Regions from separate parts of the Alcanivorax sp. HI0007 genome, predicted to be linked through region 2. Evidence: predicted binding sites of a transcription regulator. Region 2 holds the regulator's gene; the other holds the start of a gene.
The links. Region 2 encodes sigma-54, which starts transcription at its own class of promoters, with help from an activator protein. Its sites were predicted from a motif close to TGGCACNNNNNTTGCTNT; they were not measured.

Region 1 (8,949 bases), on a different contig from region 2:
TGGCGTGACCTGCGCCACCTGCCATATGCCCCGGGAAACCCATGGCGATGATGTGTTGGTGCAACACAACCAGAGCCTGATCCTGCGTCCGGTAGAAAAAATGATTCGCCCAGTGTGCATGCAATGCCACGGGCTGGAATTCGCCATTGATGCGCTGGCTGATCCGCATCTGGTGGAAAAGAACTTTCAGGGCAAACCCGAACACCATGTGCCATCGGTGGATATGGCTGTGGAGCGGGACAAGGCCCGGGAAGGAAAGCGAGGACCGTACTGATACTGATGTTTCATTCAGAGGTTCCTGAACCTGAGGAGGTAACACCCATGCAATATTCAAGAACGTTGTTCACTACAGCCTTGGCCACACTACTATTAAGTGCCTGCGGAGGCGGCCAGGAAAGCAAACCTGCCGTCGGTATCGATCCACAGGTCTATACCGATTCCCTGTTCGCAGTGATGAACGCGGACCGCACCAATTACACCAAGATGATCATCGGGCGATTGGGCCCGGCGGGTGCTGACAGCATCAAACCCCATGAGTACTGGGAAGACCTGGAAAACGGCGCACCGCTGCCGGCGCAGATGTTCCGTTACGGGGCGGAAGCGGTGGCCGAGGTATCCAGTGATTTCTCCTATTCCTTGCAGTCACTGTGGCCCATCAATTCACAAAATGCGCCCAAAACAGAACTGGAAAAAGAAGGCTTGCAGTACATCGTCGATAACCCGGGCAAGAACTTTTACGGCACCGAGGCTCTTGGCGACACGACCTACTACACGGCGGTATACCCGGATGTGGCGGTGGCCGCCCCGTGCGCGGCTTGTCACAACAACCACAAGGACTCTCCCAAAACGGATTTCGAGCTGGGCGATGTGATGGGCGGCGTGGTGATTCGCGTACCCATGTAACCGGCAACACCCTGCTTGCACGCTGTGCGTGCAAGCACTTATCCAATAGCGGGAGAAATACCATGACACCGGAACAGATTGCGCGGGTGCAGGCCAGCTGGCAGCAAGTGGAAGGCATTGCCGATCAGGCGGCCGCCCTGTTTTATCAGCGCCTGTTTACCCAGGCCCCGGAACTGGAACCACTCTTCAAGGGCAACATGGAAGAGCAGGGCAAGAAACTGATGAGCATGATTGGTGTGGCGGTAAAGGGGCTCGACAGGCTCGATACCATTGTGCCCGCCGTCCAGAAGCTGGGTGAACGCCATAAGGATTACGGCGTTAAACCGGAAGATTACGACGCCGTGGCGCAGGCCTTGCTCTGGACATTGGCGCAGGGTCTGGGCGACGCCTTCGATGCCGACACAGAATCGGCCTGGACAGAGGCCTATACCTTGCTGGCCAGCACCATGATTGATGCCGCGAACTACTGAGCCGTGAGGCGCCGTTTTGGCGCCGCAGAGTGCACCGCTATGGTGCGCTTTGCGGGGGCCCTTATGGTGAAAAAGGAATAGCAAACAAAAACAGTAGGTTAATAAACCCATGACTGGCACAACCGTTGCAAACCAATCCCGTAACACTCAATCCCTGGACGCTTCCGACACTATGGCCCTGAAAATCATGCTGGTGGATGACCAGCCACCGCGCGCCGCGATTCTGGAGCGTGCCCTGATCGATGAAGGGCACGAGATCCTCTGTCGTCTGACCAGTGCTGCCGGGCTGGCGGAGAAGGTGCATTCCAGCAACCCGGATGTGGTGATCGTGGACATGGACGCGCCGGACCGGGACACCCTGGAAAGCATGGCCCTGGTGCAGCGGGATATGCCGCGCCCCATGGTCATGTTCTGCAACCAGGACGATGAGGATCTGATCGTGGCGGCCCTGCGTGCCGGCGTCAGTGCCTATGTGGCCGGGGAAACCGATCTGGCCCGGGTGCGTGGGGTGATGCGCGTGGCCACCGCCCGTTTCCGGGAATACCAGGCCCTGCGCGAGGAGCTGGAACAGACCCGCGAAGCGCTGGCAGAACGCAAGATCATCGAGCGGGCCAAGGGCCTGCTGATGCAACGCCGCCGCCTCAACGAGCAGGATGCCTACAGCACCCTGCGGCGCCAGGCCATGAATACCGGCCAGCCACTGATCCAGGTGGCCAGGTCGGTGCTGGATTATGCCGAGATGCTGAAGGCGCAGGGGTGAAGAACGCCAGATGCTGGACGCCGGAGGCCTGACGCTACACAGGAGATAATATGCGACGAGTGATGCCATTGATGAAGGGTCGAAGCCTCATGGAGACACCGGATAAGACGGTGAGACGGGTACGTACCGTAGAGGGCGCCAGGTGTGTTCGCCGTCAGGCGTCCAGCGTCAGGCGTCAGGCCCTTTCGGAGCAAGCCCCATGAAAATCCGTATCGGCTATATGCCGCTCACTGACAGCCTGCCGTTGGTGGTGGCCCAGGAAGCGGGCTACTTCGCCGCCGAAGGGCTGGATGTGGAGCTGCAACCGGAGTGGAGTTGGGCCAGCCTGCGTGATCGCCTGCTGGTGGGGCAGCTGGATGCGGCACCCATGCTGGCGCCCATGCTGATGTCCACGTCACTGGGTCTGGGCTGCATCAAGAAACCCCTGGCCACGGCCTTCTCCATGGGCCTGAACGGCAACGGCATAACCGTCTCCCCGATGTTGTTCCAGGGGCTGTGTGCTTTATCCGAAGGACCCACGCCCAACGACATGGCCAGCGCCATGAACAAGCTGGTGGCCGCCAGGGCCGGCAGTGGAGAGGCGCCGCTGGTACTGGCGGTGGTATTTCCGTTTTCCTGTCATGCCTACCAATTACGTCACTGGCTGAGCGTGGCCGGGCTGGACCCGGATCACGATGTGAAGCTGGTGGTGCTGCCGCCGTCGCAGATGGTGGATCACCTGCGCATGGGGCATATCGATGGTTTCTGTGTGGGCGAACCCTGGAACAGCCTGGCCGCCCTGACCGGCGCCGGGCACTGCATCCTTTCCGGTTATCAGATCTGGGAAAACGCGCCGGAAAAGGTGCTGGCGGTGTCCCGGGACTGGGTGGCCCGTAATCCCGGGCCCCACCGCGCCATGCTGCGGGCCCTTTTCCGGGCCGCCCGCCATGCGGACGAGAATCTGTTGGAGAGTCTGTCGTTGCTGGCGCACCCGGCTTGGCTGGATGTGCCGGCGGAAGTGATCCGAGCTCCCTTCAGTCAGCGGTTGCCCGGCGGCCTGACCGGGCAACCGTTTCCGGCCCATCACTTTCATGTGTTCGCCGGTTTCCATGCGAATTTTCCCTGGCGATCTGACGCCCGTTTCCTGCTGGAAGAAATGCAGCGCTGGCGCCAGTGTTCCCTGGAAGAAACCCGGACCTTCGCGGCCCAGTGCTACCGCACCGACCTGTTCCGCGATGCCCTGGCGGATCTCACCAGCCTGCCATTGATGGATAGCAAACCGGACGAGCGCCATGCAGGCCACTGGCAGTTACCCGGCGAACCCAAGCCCGTGGAGCTGGGGCCGGACCGGTTGTTGAAAGTGATCGAAGCGGAAGCGGGGCCGGCACAATAGAACCCGCCCCGTTGGAGCTTTGCTCGCAAAGCGAAGGCGTTTGGTTTGGCACTGAGCCAGCTTCTTGCCTTTCGCCTTGCGAGCAAGGCTCCAACGGGGATTTAGTTTTTTTGGTGGAGGGGCGTGAGGTAGGCCGATAATTTGGCCTTTTCACCGTTGGAGCTTTGCTTGCAAAGCGAAGGGGTTCGGTCTGGCACGGTGCCAGCGTTTTGCTCTTCGCCTTGCAAGCAAGGCTCCAACGGGGGGGCGTTGGTTTCGGTTTCGGCAGAGGATGCTAAACCGCTTCGCGCAGCTGCTTGGCCGCATCCACCATGTTGGCCAGGGCGCCGCGGGTTTCTTCCCATTTGCGGGTTTTCAGGCCGCAGTCCGGGTTCACCCACAGCCGTTCTCTGGGCAGTCGCTCGGCGGCTTTTTCCATCAGTTGTACCATCCAGCCCACGTCCGGTTCATTGGGGGAGTGGATGTCGTACACCCCCGGACCAATGTCGTTGGGATACTGGAAATCCCGGAAGGCATCCAGCAGTTCCATGTTGGAGCGGGACGTTTCGATGGTGATCACGTCCGCATCCAGAGCGGCGATGGCCTCGATGATGTCGTTGAACTCCGAGTAGCACATGTGGGTGTGGATCTGGGTATCGTCGGCCACGCCCACGGTGGCCAGGCGGAAGCAGTCCACGGCCCAGTCCAGGTACTGGCCCCAGTCGGCTTTGCGCAGGGGCAGGCCTTCGCGCAGGGCGGGTTCGTCGATCTGGATCACCTTGATGCCGGCGGCTTCCAGGTCCTGCACTTCATCGCGCAGGGCCAGGGCGATCTGGCGACAGGTGTCGGCGCGGGGTTGGTCATCGCGCACGAAGGACCACTGCAGGATGGTCACCGGCCCGGTGAGCATTCCTTTGACGGGCTTGTCGGTGAGCGACTGGGCGTATTGCGCCCATGCCACGGTCATCGCTTCGGGTCGCTGCACGTCACCGAAGATGATCGGCGGTTTGACACAGCGGGAGCCATAGCTCTGCACCCAGCCGAAGCGGGTGAAGACAAAGCCATCCAGTAACTCACCGAAGTATTCCACCATGTCGTTGCGCTCGGCTTCGCCGTGCACCAGCACATCCAGTTCCACCTCTTCCTGATAGCGGATGCAGCGGGCAATTTCCTGCTTCATCTGCTCGGTGTAGGAGGCGTCGTCCAGGCGACCGGTTTTCCAGTCGCGGCGGGCGGTACGGATCTCCCGGGTCTGCGGGAAGGAGCCGATGGTGGTGGTGGGGAAGGCCGGCAATTGCAGCGCTTGCTGTTGTTTGGCAATGCGCTCGGCAAAGGGGCTGTTGCGGTCGCGGGAGACGTTGCCGGCGTCAGCCAGCCGCTTGCCCACTACCGGGTTATGGATACGATTGGACAGACCGCGGGCTTGCAGGGCGTCGCGTTGGGATTGCAGACCCGCATTGACGCTGCTGTCGCCGTCCAGGGCGCCGCCCAGTAGCGCCAGTTCCTGCAGTTTTTGTTTGGCAAAGCTGAGCCAGCTTTTCAGCTCGCTATCCAGCTTGTCTTCCTGATCCAGATCCACCGGGCTGTGCAGCAGGGAACAGGAGGGCGCCAGCCACAGGCGATCGCCCAGTTCGTTGCGCAGGGAGATCAGCGCATCCAGGGCGGCATCCAGATCGGTGCGCCAGATATTGCGGCCATTGATGTAGCCCAGCGACAGCACCTTGTCGCCCAGCCGCGGCACCACCTGACCAAGATCATCGTTGCCGCGCACCCGATCCAGGTGCAGGCCATCCACGGGCAATTCCAGAGCCGTGAACAGGTTGTTTTCCAGGCCGCCGAAGTAGGTGGCCAGCAGCAACTTGCACTCACTGGCGGCGGCGAGCTGGTCGTAGACACGCAGGTAGCTGCGCTGCCAGCTGTCGGGCAGGTCCAGCACCAGAATCGGTTCATCGATCTGCACCCATTCCACGCCCTGATCGGCGAACCGCTGCAGGATCTGGCGGTACACGGGAATCAGGCTGTCCAGCAGAGTCAGCTTGTTGCTGTCGTCGGCGCCATCAAAGCTCTCGCCCTTGCTCAGGTACAGATAGGTGAGCGGTCCGGGGATCACCGGCTTGGGGGCGTGGCCCTGGGCTTTGGCTTCTTCCACCTGTTCGAACAGGCTTTCCCGGGCAATGCGGAAGGTCTGGTCCGCCGCCAGTTCCGGCACGATGTAGTGGTAGTTGGTGTCGAACCATTTGGTCATTTCACAGGCCGCCGCCGGCGTGCCGGTGGGGGCCCGGCCCCGGGCCATGCGGAACAGGGTATCCAGGTTTACCGGTTGCTGGTTGTCCTGCTGGAAGCGGTGGGGTACCACGCCCAGCAGGCAGGAAAATTCCAGAATCTGGTCGTACCAGGCGAAATCGCCCACGGGTACCAGGTCCAGGCCGGCTTCCGCCTGCAGCGCCCAGTGTCGTTCGCGCAGGCTCTTGCCCACATGTTCCAGTTCGGTCTGTTGCAGATCGCCGGCCCAGTAGGCTTCCACGGCTTGCTTCAACTCACGGCGGGCACCAATACGGGGAAAGCCGAGGTTGTGGAGGGTGGTCATGCTGTCTTCCTTTCATGCAGAAATGGGGACACTGGCTGGCCTGCTTTCAGGTGCCAGTGGGATTGGGGACTATTGTGGGGACAGGTGAAGTTGAGGCAAAATCAAATATCTAATTTTAAATATGAGATATTCTCATGCTGGAAGTCCGACATCTGACCACCCTGCTGGCGATCGAAGAGGCCGGTTCCCTGATGGAAGCGGCGGAACGGCTTCATGTGACTCAGTCTGCGCTGTCCCATCAGCTCAAGGATCTGGAAGGTAGGCTGGGCGCTGCCTTGCTGGTACGGCGCACGCGTCCGGTGCGATTTACCACGGCTGGCTTGCGGGTATTGACGCTGGCCCGGGAGGTATTGCCCCGGGTGCAGCAAACGGAAAGGGAGCTGAAACGCCTGGCGGCGGGCCAGACCGGGCGCCTGCATATCGCCATTGAATGTCACTCCTGCTTCCAGTGGCTGATGCCGGCACTGGATGCGTTTCGCGAACACTGGCCGGAAGTGGAACTGGACCTGTCTGCGGCCTTCAGCTTCGCGCCCTTGCCGGCGCTGGTGCGCGGTGACCTGGATATGGTGATCACTTCCGATCCGCAGGAAAACGAGGCGGTGAAATATCTGCCCCTGTTCCGCTATGAGCTGGTGTTGGCGGTATCCCGGCAGTCGCCCCTGGCGGCAAGCAAGTGGATTGAGCCGGACGATATTGCCGACCAGACCCTGATTACCTATCCGGTGGAGCGGGAGCGTCTGGATGTGTTCACGGCGTTCCTCAACCCGGCCAATGCTGAACCCGCCGCCATTCGTACCGCCGAACTGACTCCCATGACAGCACAACTGGTGGCGGCGGGCCGGGGCGTGGCGGCGTTACCCAACTGGGCGCTTACCGAGTACACCGAGCATGACCTTTTGAAAACCGTGCGGCTGGGCGAGAAGGGCGTCTGGCGCACGCTGTATGCGGCCGTGCGGGTGGAGGACCATCACACCCCTTACATGCAGGAATTCTGGGAAACCGCCAAGGAGCTGTGCTTCAAGACCCTGAGCGGGGTGCGGGCGGTGAAAGGCAGTTAATCCGTTGCAGCAGCAGCGATGCGTGCCATGGCGAACACGGCGTAAGGGAAGTTCGCCATGCAAGCATAGCTCCTACAATCCATGGAAACGTCGGCTTGGGTAATAGAGAAAAATAACGCCAGTAGATGCTGGCAGGGTTGCTGTTGAATCAGCTCGCCTGCGGTGCGATTTTCCTCAGGTTTGGCTGTTGCGATTTGCAGGGGGCAACGTTTTCAGTTGTGCGAGAGACAAAATGAACGTGGCTGCCAGCAAGAACAGCGACATGGGCTGCCTAAATTCTGGATGTCCGGCCAGGAAGAAGCCGCTGTGGATGGCGACGGTCAGTAGTCCCAGCCCAGCCAGGAATTGGTGAGACAGGCGTTGGTGGGGGCTGTGGGTGGCCACCTGCAGGAAGGCCATCAGTGCCAGAGCGATGATGGGCAGGTTCAGTATCAGGTTGAACTGATTGCCTCCGGGCAGGTGGAAAAGGTTCCATTCGTGCCAGTAGGCGGCATCAATCTGGTGGGTGAGCAGGACGGTGGTGTTCAACAGAAAAAGGGTTTGGGGCAGATCGGGTTTCATGGCATCTCTCCGCTTTTCCTGTCATGAAACCCGGTTTGCCGGGCTGGCGCCATTACCTCTGAGGTAACGGTTTATTCCCCGTCGCGAAACTGTATCTGTAGTCCTGTCAGGAAATTACGCAGGATCTGGTCCTTGCACTCCCGATAATGCTTGTGGCCGGGTTTGCGGAAGAATGCGCTGAGCTCGTGTTTACTCAAACGGAAGTTGGCCAGTTCCAGAATGGCCAGCACGTCCTCGGCCTGCAGGTTCAGTGCGATCTTCAGTTTCATGAAAATCATGTTGTTGGTCAGGCGGGATTCCGGTTCCGGTTGCGGGCCGGGCTTTTTGCCACGCAGGGCATTGATCAGGCCATTGAGAAAGATTGCCAGGGTGCGGTCGTTGCACTTCTGGAAGGCCGGATCGTCATCTTTTTTCAGCCAGTCGCTGATCTGTTCCCGGGTCACGGTTTCGCCGGCTTCGGCGAAGACGCCGATCATGCGGCTATCGTCAAAGTCGAAAATATAGCGAGCGCGGCGCAGAACGTCATTATTAAGCATGGAAAACCTGTAGTGAGCGGCAGGAGAGGGCGTGGGCCCATGTTACAGGGAACCGGTAACCGGGACACGCCCCTATTGTTCGGGCTTACGGGGTGAAAATCTTCAGCCCGACCATGCCCGCCAGAATCAGCCCCAGACACAGCAAACGCGGCGCGTTGACGGCATCCTGGAACAGCAGAATACCCAGCAGCACGGTGCCGATGGTGCCCATGCCGGTCCACACCGCGTAGGTGGTGCCCACGGGCAGGGTCTGCATGGCTTTGGCCAATAGCCAGAAGCTGGCGGCCATGCTGATGACGGTTAACAGGGAAGGAAGCGGGCGGGTGAAGCCGTGGCTGGCTTTCAGCCCCAGTGCCCAGCCGGATTCGAGGATGCCGGCGAGAATGACCAGAACCCATGCCATGATAAAACTCCTGCATGGGGTCGTCCCCTGGCAGGCTTTTCAACAGCCTGCCCGTGAGTGCCGTGATCGAGGTCGTCCTCGGGCACCGGATTGGTGATTGTATCAAGCCCTTGGAAGTGGGCAAGGAAGGAAAAGTTCCCCTGAGCGGTCAGCTGGCGGTCACCCCGGTGATCCATTTTTTGGTGGGCATCTGAAACAGGCGTTGGCTTTCCGTCTGGCATTTCTTCAGCAGACGTTTTTCCCGCCCGTGGATGGCATCCAGGGTATGGGCCAGATCTTTCTGCTTCTCGATGGCGTGGCTGTGTGCCAGCACATGCTCG
Region 2 (8,949 bases):
ACGCAAGGGCACCGCCCTGATTGGCATGACCGGCCGGCCACAATCTGCCCTGGCGCAGCTCTCCGATGTGCACCTGACCGTGGCGGTCAGCGAAGAAGCCTGCCCGCACAATCTGGCCCCCACCTCCTCTACCACAGCGGCCCTTGCCATGGGCGATGCCCTGGCCATTGCCCTGCTGGAAGCCCGCGGCTTTACGCCCGAAGATTTCGCCATGAGCCACCCCGGCGGCAGCCTGGGCCGGCGCCTGCTATTGAAGGTGGATGACATCATGCACGCCGGGGAACAACTGCCGGTGGTTGCCAGTGGGACCTCGCTCAGCGAAGCGCTACTGGAAATGACCCGCAAGGGTCTGGGCATGACAGCCATCACCCGGGACGACGGCACCCTGGCAGGCATCTTCACTGATGGCGATCTGCGCCGCATGCTGGACCGCGACATCGACATCCGCAAGGCCACCATCGACGAGGTGATGGTGGCCCAGCCAATCACCATTGAACCTGGCCACCTGGCCGCGGAGGCCCTGCAGATCATGGAAAGCCGCAAGATCAACGGCCTGATGGTCTGCGACCAGGACCACAAGCCACTGGGTGCCTTCAATATGCAGGACCTGCTGCGCGCGGGGGTGGTGTAAATGCCAATGCAACTGTCTTCCATTGATGCCCAGAAACTGCGCCTGATGGCCTTCGACGTGGACGGAGTGATGACCGACGGACGCATCTACTTCAGCCCGGACGGCGAGACCCTCAAAGTCTTTAACACCCTGGACGGCCACGGCTTGAAGAAACTGGCCGCCAGCGGCGTGACCCTGGCCATCATCACAGGCCGCAACACCCCCATGGTGGCCAAACGCGCCGCCGACCTGGGCATTAACCATGTGATTCAGGGCCGCGAGGACAAGGGTGTCGCCCTGGCCGACCTGGCGAACCAGCTGGGTATTGCCGCCAGCGAAACCGGCTATGCCGGCGATGACGAACCGGACGTGAGCGCCCTGGAATGGGCCCAGCTCAGCTTTGCCCCGGCCAATGCCCATGACTGCGCCAAGGCGGCCGCCAACCACATTACCGAACGGCGTGGCGGCGAGGGCGCGGTGCGGGAAATTTGCGACGCCATCCTGGCACAGCGGAGCCCGGCATGAAGCGCCAGGGCCTGCTCAGCGCCACCGGTGTCCTGATGCTGGGACTGGTGATGCTGATGACGCTCCACGAGTGGGATGACACTCTCCCCGGGCAGGAGGATGGCATCCTCACGGCACCAGCCATTGTTGCCAAAGACATTACGGCGCGGGCTTTTAGTGAAGAGGACGGCCGTCTCCAGTACTATCTGACCGCCAAAACCCTGACACAGTACGACCATAATCCACTCACGGAGATGCAGGAACCGGAGCTGGAAATGGCCAACGACAAGGGCAGCTGGACCATCGTTAGCGAGCAGGGCGTCGTCAAGGAAAATGGCGACCTGATCGTATTTTCCGGCGACGTGAAAGCCCGGAACCAGCAACAGAAGATTACCCTGGATACCCAGGAGCTGCGCTTTTACAGCGACACCAACATCGCCAGCTCTCCCGACAATGTGGACCTGGAATTTGAATCCGGCACCACCCGCGCGGGAGCGCTGGAGGCCGATCTCGACAAGGGCATCCTGACCCTTGAAAAAGGAGTAAAGAGTGAGTTTGACGCACCGGCTTCTTAGAACCATCGCCCTTGCCGCTGCCCTGCCGGTGACGGCGTTGGCGGCGCCTGGGCAAATGCCCGTGTCTGTCACCGCTGATTCCGGGCGCTTTGAGCAGGACGCTGGCAGCGGCCTGTATCGCGGCAATGTGGAGCTGATACAGGGCAAGCGCAAACTGTTTGCCGATGAAATGCGCCTGTTTACCCGTAATGGCGAACTGACTCGCGTGGAGGCCTCAGGCACCCCGGTACGCATGCAAGAAGGCAAGGACCTGCAGGCCCACGCCAACAACCTGGTCTACGACATCCGCAAACGCACCCTGGTGCTCACCGGTGATGCCTACATTGAACATCTTGGCAACACTTTCGAGGGCGCCCGGGTGGAATACAGCCTGGACTCCAAGCGAGTCGACGCCAGCAGTGAAGGCGACAAGCGAGTGAGACTGGTGATCCCCGCCGAGAACCAGACACCTGGCACCGAACAAGCCCCACCGGCAGACGACAATGCAAACGGCGAGGCGCCTGTGGCGCCCTCCCCCGAGGCGGAGCCAAACACCCCATGAGCCATTTACGCGCCCATCACCTGGCAAAAAGCTACAAGGGCCGCCGGGTCATCGAAGATGTGTCCCTGGACGTGGAAGCCGGCCAGATCGTCGGCCTGCTTGGGCCCAACGGCGCCGGCAAGACCACCTGCTTCTACATGATCGTAGGCCTGGTGGAAGCCGATGCCGGGCGCATCGACATCAACGACGCGGACATCACCCATCTGCCCATGCATGGTCGCGCCCAGCGCGGCATCGGCTACCTGCCCCAGGAAGCCAGCATCTTCCGCCGCCTGACCGTGGAAGAGAACATCATGGCGATCCTGGAAACCCGCAAGGATCTCAGCAAGGCGGAACGTCACGAGCGCATGGAAAGCCTGCTCAAGGAATTCCATATCACCCACATTCGCGATTCCCTGGGCATGAGCCTGTCCGGCGGCGAACGGCGCCGGGCGGAAATTGCCCGCGGCCTGGCCACGGACCCGGATTTCATTCTGCTGGATGAGCCTTTCGCCGGCGTGGACCCGATTTCCGTGAACGACATCAAGGGCATCATTCGCCACCTGAAAGAGCGCGGTATTGGTGTACTGATCACTGACCACAACGTGCGTGAAACGCTGGATATCTGCGATACCGCCTACATCGTCAGCGCCGGCCATATCATCGCCTCCGGCGATGCAGACACCATTCTGGGCAACCAACAGGTGCGGGATGTGTACTTGGGTGCCGACTTTAGACTGTAAACAAATTGACAGTTGATAGAGGACAGTTGACAGCTGTCGCGGGAAATCCTGTCTTCATCTGCAATGTATGAGGCCGCGTTTAAAGCTTGGGCGCGGCCTCAAATGGTTTTCTGAACCAAGAGCCTTTATCGCGTAGCTGTCAACTGTCCACTATCAACTGTCAACTCCGCTCCATAGCACAGAACCACCATTGGCACAAATATTGCTTGCCTCATAGATAGGCTGTTATTCTCGGGTTTTGGGGACCAATCAGCCTGAGCAGTATGAAGCCAAGCCTACAACTACAAATCGGCCAGCAGCTGACCATGACACCGCAGCTGCAGCAGGCCATTCGCCTTTTGCAGCTGTCCACGCTGGACCTGCGCCAAGAAATTCAGCAGGCAGTAGAAAGCAATCCGTTGCTGGAGCTGGCTGACGATTTTGGCGACGAATCCCTGCCTGACACTGACGAAGAGCGTCAGGACGAGCAGGAGCTGGATACCGAACGGGAAGATGCCCTGGAAGAGTTCGTGGACGACGAACCGGGCATTGAAACGGAATGGGACGATGTCTATTCCGGCCAGACCAGCAGCGCCTCCACCGCCCTTCCCGACGATGCCGACGACTGGCAGCAACGCCATAGTGTGGCCGGCAACCTGCAGGACCACCTGCTCTGGCAACTGAACCTGACTCCCATGAGCGATGTGGACCGCATTATCGCCATGACCATCATCGAATCCCTGGACGATCGCGGCTACCTGACCGTGTCCGTGGACGACATCGTGGCGATGATGAATGCTCAGGAGGACCTGCTCACCGAAGGCGATGAACTGGAAGCCGATGAGGTACTGGCGGTGCAGCATCGCCTGCAGCAATTTGATCCGGTGGGCGTGGCCAGTCTCGATCTGGCCGACTGCCTGCGCGTGCAGCTGCGCCAACTGCCCTCGGACACACCCTTCCTGGAGTATGCCCTGGCCCTGCTGGGGCATCTGGAGCTACTGGAAAAACACGACTATGCCGCCCTGCGGCGGGTCCTGCAGATCAGCGAGGAAAATCTGCTTGATGCCCTCTCCCTGCTGCGCACTCTGGATCCTGCCCCCGGTGAGCAGATCGGGGAAAGCCAGGTGGATTACGCGGTCCCGGACGTGATCGTGCGCCAGCACCAGGGCCACTGGCAGGTGAGCCTGAACGAGGAGGTGCTGCCCAAGGTCAACCTGCAGCAGCAGTACGCCGCCATGGCCCGCAAAGCCGGGGGAGAGGATGGTCAGTACCTGCGCAACTGCGTGCAGGAGGCCAAGTGGTTCATCAAGAGCCTGCAAAGCCGCCACGACACCCTGTTGAAGGTGGCCACCCGTATTGTTGAAGTCCAGCAAGACTTCTTCGATTATGGGGAGGAGGCCATGAAACCCCTGGTTCTGGCCGACATTGCCGATGCCGTCGAGATGCACGAATCGACCATTAGTCGGGTCACCAACCAGAAATACATGATGACACCCCGCGGCGTCTTTGAGCTGAAATATTTCTTCTCAAGTCACGTGGGAACAGACGGCGGCGGTGAGTGTTCCTCCACCGCTATTCGTGCCATTATTAAGAAGCTGGTCGCTGCCGAGAATCCCCGCAAGCCGCTCAGCGACAACAAGCTGGCAAGCTTGCTGAATGAGCAGGGAATCAACGTGGCGCGCCGGACAGTCGCCAAGTACAGAGAGGCGATGAGAATACCGTCATCCAGCGCCCGCAAGCGTTTGGTGTAGGCGCCGGGACGGCCCAAGAGCAGGTAAAGGAGCCAGACATGCAAATTAATATCAGCGGTCATCACCTGGAAATTACCGACGCTTTGCGAGCCTATGTGGGAGACAAGTTTTCCCGTCTTGAACGGCATTTCGACCAGATTACCAGTGTCCAGGTGATTCTTTCCCCGGAACCCAAGACCCACAAGGCGGAATCCACTATCCATATCTCCGGGGCTGACGTCTTCGCCACCGCTGAGGCAGTGGACATGTACGCTGCCATCGACAAGCTGACGGACAAGCTCGACCGCCAGATTCTCAAACACAAGGAAAAGGCCGTCAGCCACAAGCACGGCCACTGACCCCAAAGCGACAATTATGCGAGTTCGCGAACTACTCACCGAAGCACGCACCCATAATCAGGTGCAGGCCAGCAGCAAGAAACAGCTGCTGGACCAGGTTGCGCAGCTGGCTGCGGCCGGCTGCGACAGCCTCAACGAACAGGAGGTCTTCGACGCCCTGGTAGCCCGGGAAAAGCTGGGCTCCACGGGCATCGGCGAAGGCATCGCCATTCCTCACTGTCGTCTCGGTCACTGCCAGCAACCCATCGGGCTGCTGCTGAAACTGTCCACTCCCATCGATTTTGATGCCGTTGACGGTCGCCCCGTGGATCTTGTGTTTGTGTTGCTTGTTCCCCAGGAAAACCCGGAACAGCACCTGAAAACCCTCAGCCACCTGGCCTCCCTGTTCAACGACGACGACTACCGTGCCGAGCTGCGACTCAGCAAGGACAATCACCACCTGTATCACACTGCCGTGGAATCCGAAGCGGAGCTGCGACTGGCATCATGACATTACCCATCAAGCTTTCGGGCATTATGCGTCAGAGCCACCGCCCCTCCTCTGCTGACCGTGGATGCCTGCGTGTGGTGTATGGCAGAGGCGCGGTGCAGCCATGAAACTCACCATCATCAGCGGCCGCTCCGGCTCGGGAAAGACCACGGCCCTGCAGGCCATGGAAGACCAGAACTACTATTGCGTCGACAACCTGCCGGTGGGCATGTTGCCCACTCTTGCAGAGCAGCTGAGCCAGGGAGAGCTGCCCATTGAGCGGGCGGCGGTAGGCATTGATGCCCGCAACCTGCCTACCCAGTTGCTGGCTTTTGACGCCATTCTGGATGCGTTGCATCAGCAACAGGTCAAGACCGAAATCATTTATCTGGATGCGGACGACAGCACTCTGCTGAAACGCTTCAGTGCCACCCGCCGCCGGCATCCTCTCGGCGCGCAACAGGGTTCACTGGAATCCGCCATCCAGCATGAACGGGAGCTCTTGGCCAACATCCGCTTGCGTGCCGATCTGGTGATCGACAGCAGCAATTACGACGTACACAGCCTTCGCAATCTGGTGCGTGAGCGGGTCGCCAATCGCAGCGCCGCCCTCTCCCTTCAGCTTGAGTCCTTCGGATTCAAAAATGGCCTGCCCAATGATGCCGACCTGGTGTTTGATGTACGGGTACTGCCTAACCCCCACTGGCGCGCAGATCTTCGCCCCTTTACCGGGCGCGATGAAGCCATCATCGATTTCCTCAAGGAACACCAGGCCAGCCACGACATGCTGGAGGATATCCACCACTTCGTGAGACGTTGGCTGCCGGCTTTCGCCGAGAGCGACCGCAGCTATGTGACGGTGGCCATTGGCTGTACCGGCGGTCGCCATCGCTCGGTATTTATCACCGAGCAACTGGCAAAACGGCTGCGTGATGAGGGCACCACCCTGCAGGTACGCCACCGCGAACTGGATTAAGGCCTCTGCCGCGCAATGATCGAAACAAAACTGGATATCATCAACAAACTCGGGCTTCATGCCCGCGCCGCCGCCAAGGTGGTCAGTGTGGCATCGCGATACGAGAGCCGCATCCACGTTATTCATAACGGTAAACCCATCGATGCCAAAAGCATCATGGGCCTTTTGATGCTGGGCGCCGCCAAAGGCAGCAGCGTGGTTTTCCAGGTGGAAGGCAATGATGAAGCCGCCGCCATGGACGAACTCACCGACCTGTTCGCCCGCCGCTTTGATGAAGAAGAGTAAAAGGCAATGAATTATTAATAATGAATAATTAATAGCGCAGGATTTGGGGTACCATCCAGAGAGTTATTCATTATTCACTATTAACTATTCATTATATTCCATGCCCGCCGATACCAGCCGTAGTCAACAGCACCACAAAGTCATCAACCGCGCCTTGTCCAGCGGCACCTATACGCAGGTGCGACAGCTGTTCAACAATCTCCCCGGTGCGGAAGCGGCGCATTTGCTGGAATCCTTTCCGCCCCGGGAACGGGAGATTCTCTGGCAACTGCTCAGCAAGGACCAGGAAAGCGAGGTTCTCCAGTATCTTGGCGAGGAAGTGCGGGTTGAGCTACTGCGCAACCTGAGCACTGATGAGCTAGTCTCTCTGGTGGAAGAGCTGGACACCGATGACCTTGCCGACTTGCTGCAGGAGCTGCCTGAGCATGTGACCAGCCAGGTCATGGCCAGCCTGGACGAGCAGAATCGCGACCGGCTGGAACAGGTGATGAGCTACCCGGAGGATACCGCCGGGGGCCTGATGAACACGGATGTGATCACCATCCGCCCGGAAATCACCTTCGAAGTGGTGCAACGCTACCTGCGCCGCCGGGGGGAAATCCCTCGTACCACCGATAACCTGGCGGTGGTCAATCGCCGTAATCAGTTTATCGGGTTGTTACCACTGACCAAGGTTCTAATCAGCGATCCCGGCACCACCGTGCGCGAGGCCATGATCACTGATACCGAATCCATTCCCGCCAACTTGCCTGCTCACGAAGTGGCCAAGATCTTTGAACGCCAGGATCTGGTAACCGCCCCGGTGGTGGACGAAGACGGCATGCTGGTCGGACGGATTACCATTGATGACGTGGTAGACGTAATCATCGAGGAAGCGGACCACTCACTGATGAGCATGGCCGGTCTGGATGAGGACGAGGACACCTTTGGCTCCGTTTGGCAAACGGCGCGGCGTCGGGCTGTCTGGCTGGGCATCAATCTGCTTACCGCCCTGGCCGCCTCCGCCGTGATCGGTCTGTTTGAAGCCACCCTGGAAAAAGTGGTGGCGCTGGCCATCCTGATGCCCATTGTTGCCAGCATGGGCGGTATCGCTGGCAGTCAGACCCTGACCCTGGTGATCCGGGCCATGGCACTGGGACAGATCCAGTCCAGTAATACCCGCTATCTGCTGGTCAAGGAATTGTCTGTTGGCGCACTGAACGGCCTGCTTTGGGCCACGGTGATCGGCATTACGGCAGCACTGTGGTTTGACGACCCCAGTATCGGCATGGTCATCGCTGCCGCCATGATCATCAACCTGATCATGGCCGCCTGTGCCGGCGCCATGTTGCCGATGATCATGAAGAAGATGGGTATCGATCCGGCTCTGGCCGGCTCCGTAGTGCTTACCACCATCACCGATATCGTGGGCTTCTTTGCCTTCCTGGGCCTGGCCACCGTGCTTTATGCCCATCTGCTGGTCTGAGATTTTCACTCACAAAAAAAGGCGCCAATGATTGGCGCCTTTTTTTAAGCCTTTCCGGCGGACATTACTCCACAAAAATCTGCCGGAAGGACACGTAGTAGGCGCCGGCCAGAATCGGCATGACGAACAGCCAACCCAGCAGTAACGGCAAGGCCGCCACCAGCACGATCACCATGGTTACCAACAGGTACACAATCAAGGGAATCACATTGCGGGTGAAACCGGCAATGCTCAGCTTCATGGCTTCCCCCACGCCCTTGTTACCCAGGAAGATCAATGGCACGGTGAAGTAGAACAGGTAGATAAAGCCAAACATGGCCACCAGACCCAACAGGCCGATCACTACCATCGCCCCGGTACTGGCACCGCCGCTGACCCCCATGGCATAGCCCAGACCACCAAAGACAACCCCAAGCAGCAGCATCACGCCCAGCTGGGCCAGAGCCATCAGAATGAGGGGTGCCGTGCGCTCTGAGAAAGCGGCAAACAGATCCGCAAAATCCGACTTGCCCTCGGTTTCCATGCGATGGAAAATTTTCACGATGCCGGCATAGAGCAGGGGCGTTGCCAGGACTTGCGCGATCATGCCGAGCAGCGGAATGATCTGGAACGCAGAGGTGATCAGCACGGTGACCACCAGCGCCCCCAGAACCACACCCCAGTGCCCCGGCAGCATCTTGTGACCACTACCGATCCAGCCCAGGGCATCCCCCACACTGATACTACGTGGCTCT

Region 1: A3714_RS14760 (ANTAR domain-containing response regulator) is a predicted target of sigma-54. The motif match lies at 1,488-1,505, and genes of this name have one in related genera.

What each region holds. Positions count from the first base shown of each region.
Region 1 covers NZ_LWEJ01000257.1:40,349-49,297, reverse strand. Annotated here, with positions in the region: gene A3714_RS14775 (cytochrome c3 family protein) at 1-274, shown strand, start outside; gene A3714_RS14770 (DUF3365 domain-containing protein) at 322-903, shown strand; gene A3714_RS14765 (globin family protein) at 966-1,373, shown strand; gene A3714_RS14760 (ANTAR domain-containing response regulator) at 1,546-2,133, shown strand; gene A3714_RS14755 (CmpA/NrtA family ABC transporter substrate-binding protein) at 2,333-3,505, shown strand; gene metE (5-methyltetrahydropteroyltriglutamate--homocysteine S-methyltransferase) at 3,780-6,071, opposite strand; gene A3714_RS14745 (LysR family transcriptional regulator) at 6,206-7,129, shown strand; gene A3714_RS14740 (DUF6713 family protein) at 7,304-7,690, opposite strand; gene A3714_RS14735 (DUF1456 family protein) at 7,762-8,226, opposite strand; gene A3714_RS14730 (multidrug efflux SMR transporter) at 8,312-8,629, opposite strand; gene A3714_RS14725 (CHAD domain-containing protein) at 8,778-8,949, opposite strand, start outside.
Region 2 covers NZ_LWEJ01000171.1:50,716-59,664, forward strand. Annotated here, with positions in the region: gene A3714_RS09550 (KpsF/GutQ family sugar-phosphate isomerase) at 1-631, shown strand, start outside; gene A3714_RS09555 (HAD family hydrolase) at 632-1,135, shown strand; gene lptC (LPS export ABC transporter periplasmic protein LptC) at 1,132-1,689, shown strand; gene lptA (lipopolysaccharide transport periplasmic protein LptA) at 1,664-2,230, shown strand; gene lptB (LPS export ABC transporter ATP-binding protein) at 2,227-2,952, shown strand; gene A3714_RS09575 (RNA polymerase factor sigma-54) at 3,216-4,682, shown strand; gene hpf (ribosome hibernation-promoting factor, HPF/YfiA family) at 4,721-5,020, shown strand; gene ptsN (PTS IIA-like nitrogen regulatory protein PtsN) at 5,037-5,510, shown strand; gene rapZ (RNase adapter RapZ) at 5,614-6,465, shown strand; gene A3714_RS09595 (HPr family phosphocarrier protein) at 6,481-6,750, shown strand; gene mgtE (magnesium transporter) at 6,851-8,215, shown strand; gene A3714_RS09605 (BPSS1780 family membrane protein) at 8,280-8,949, opposite strand, start outside.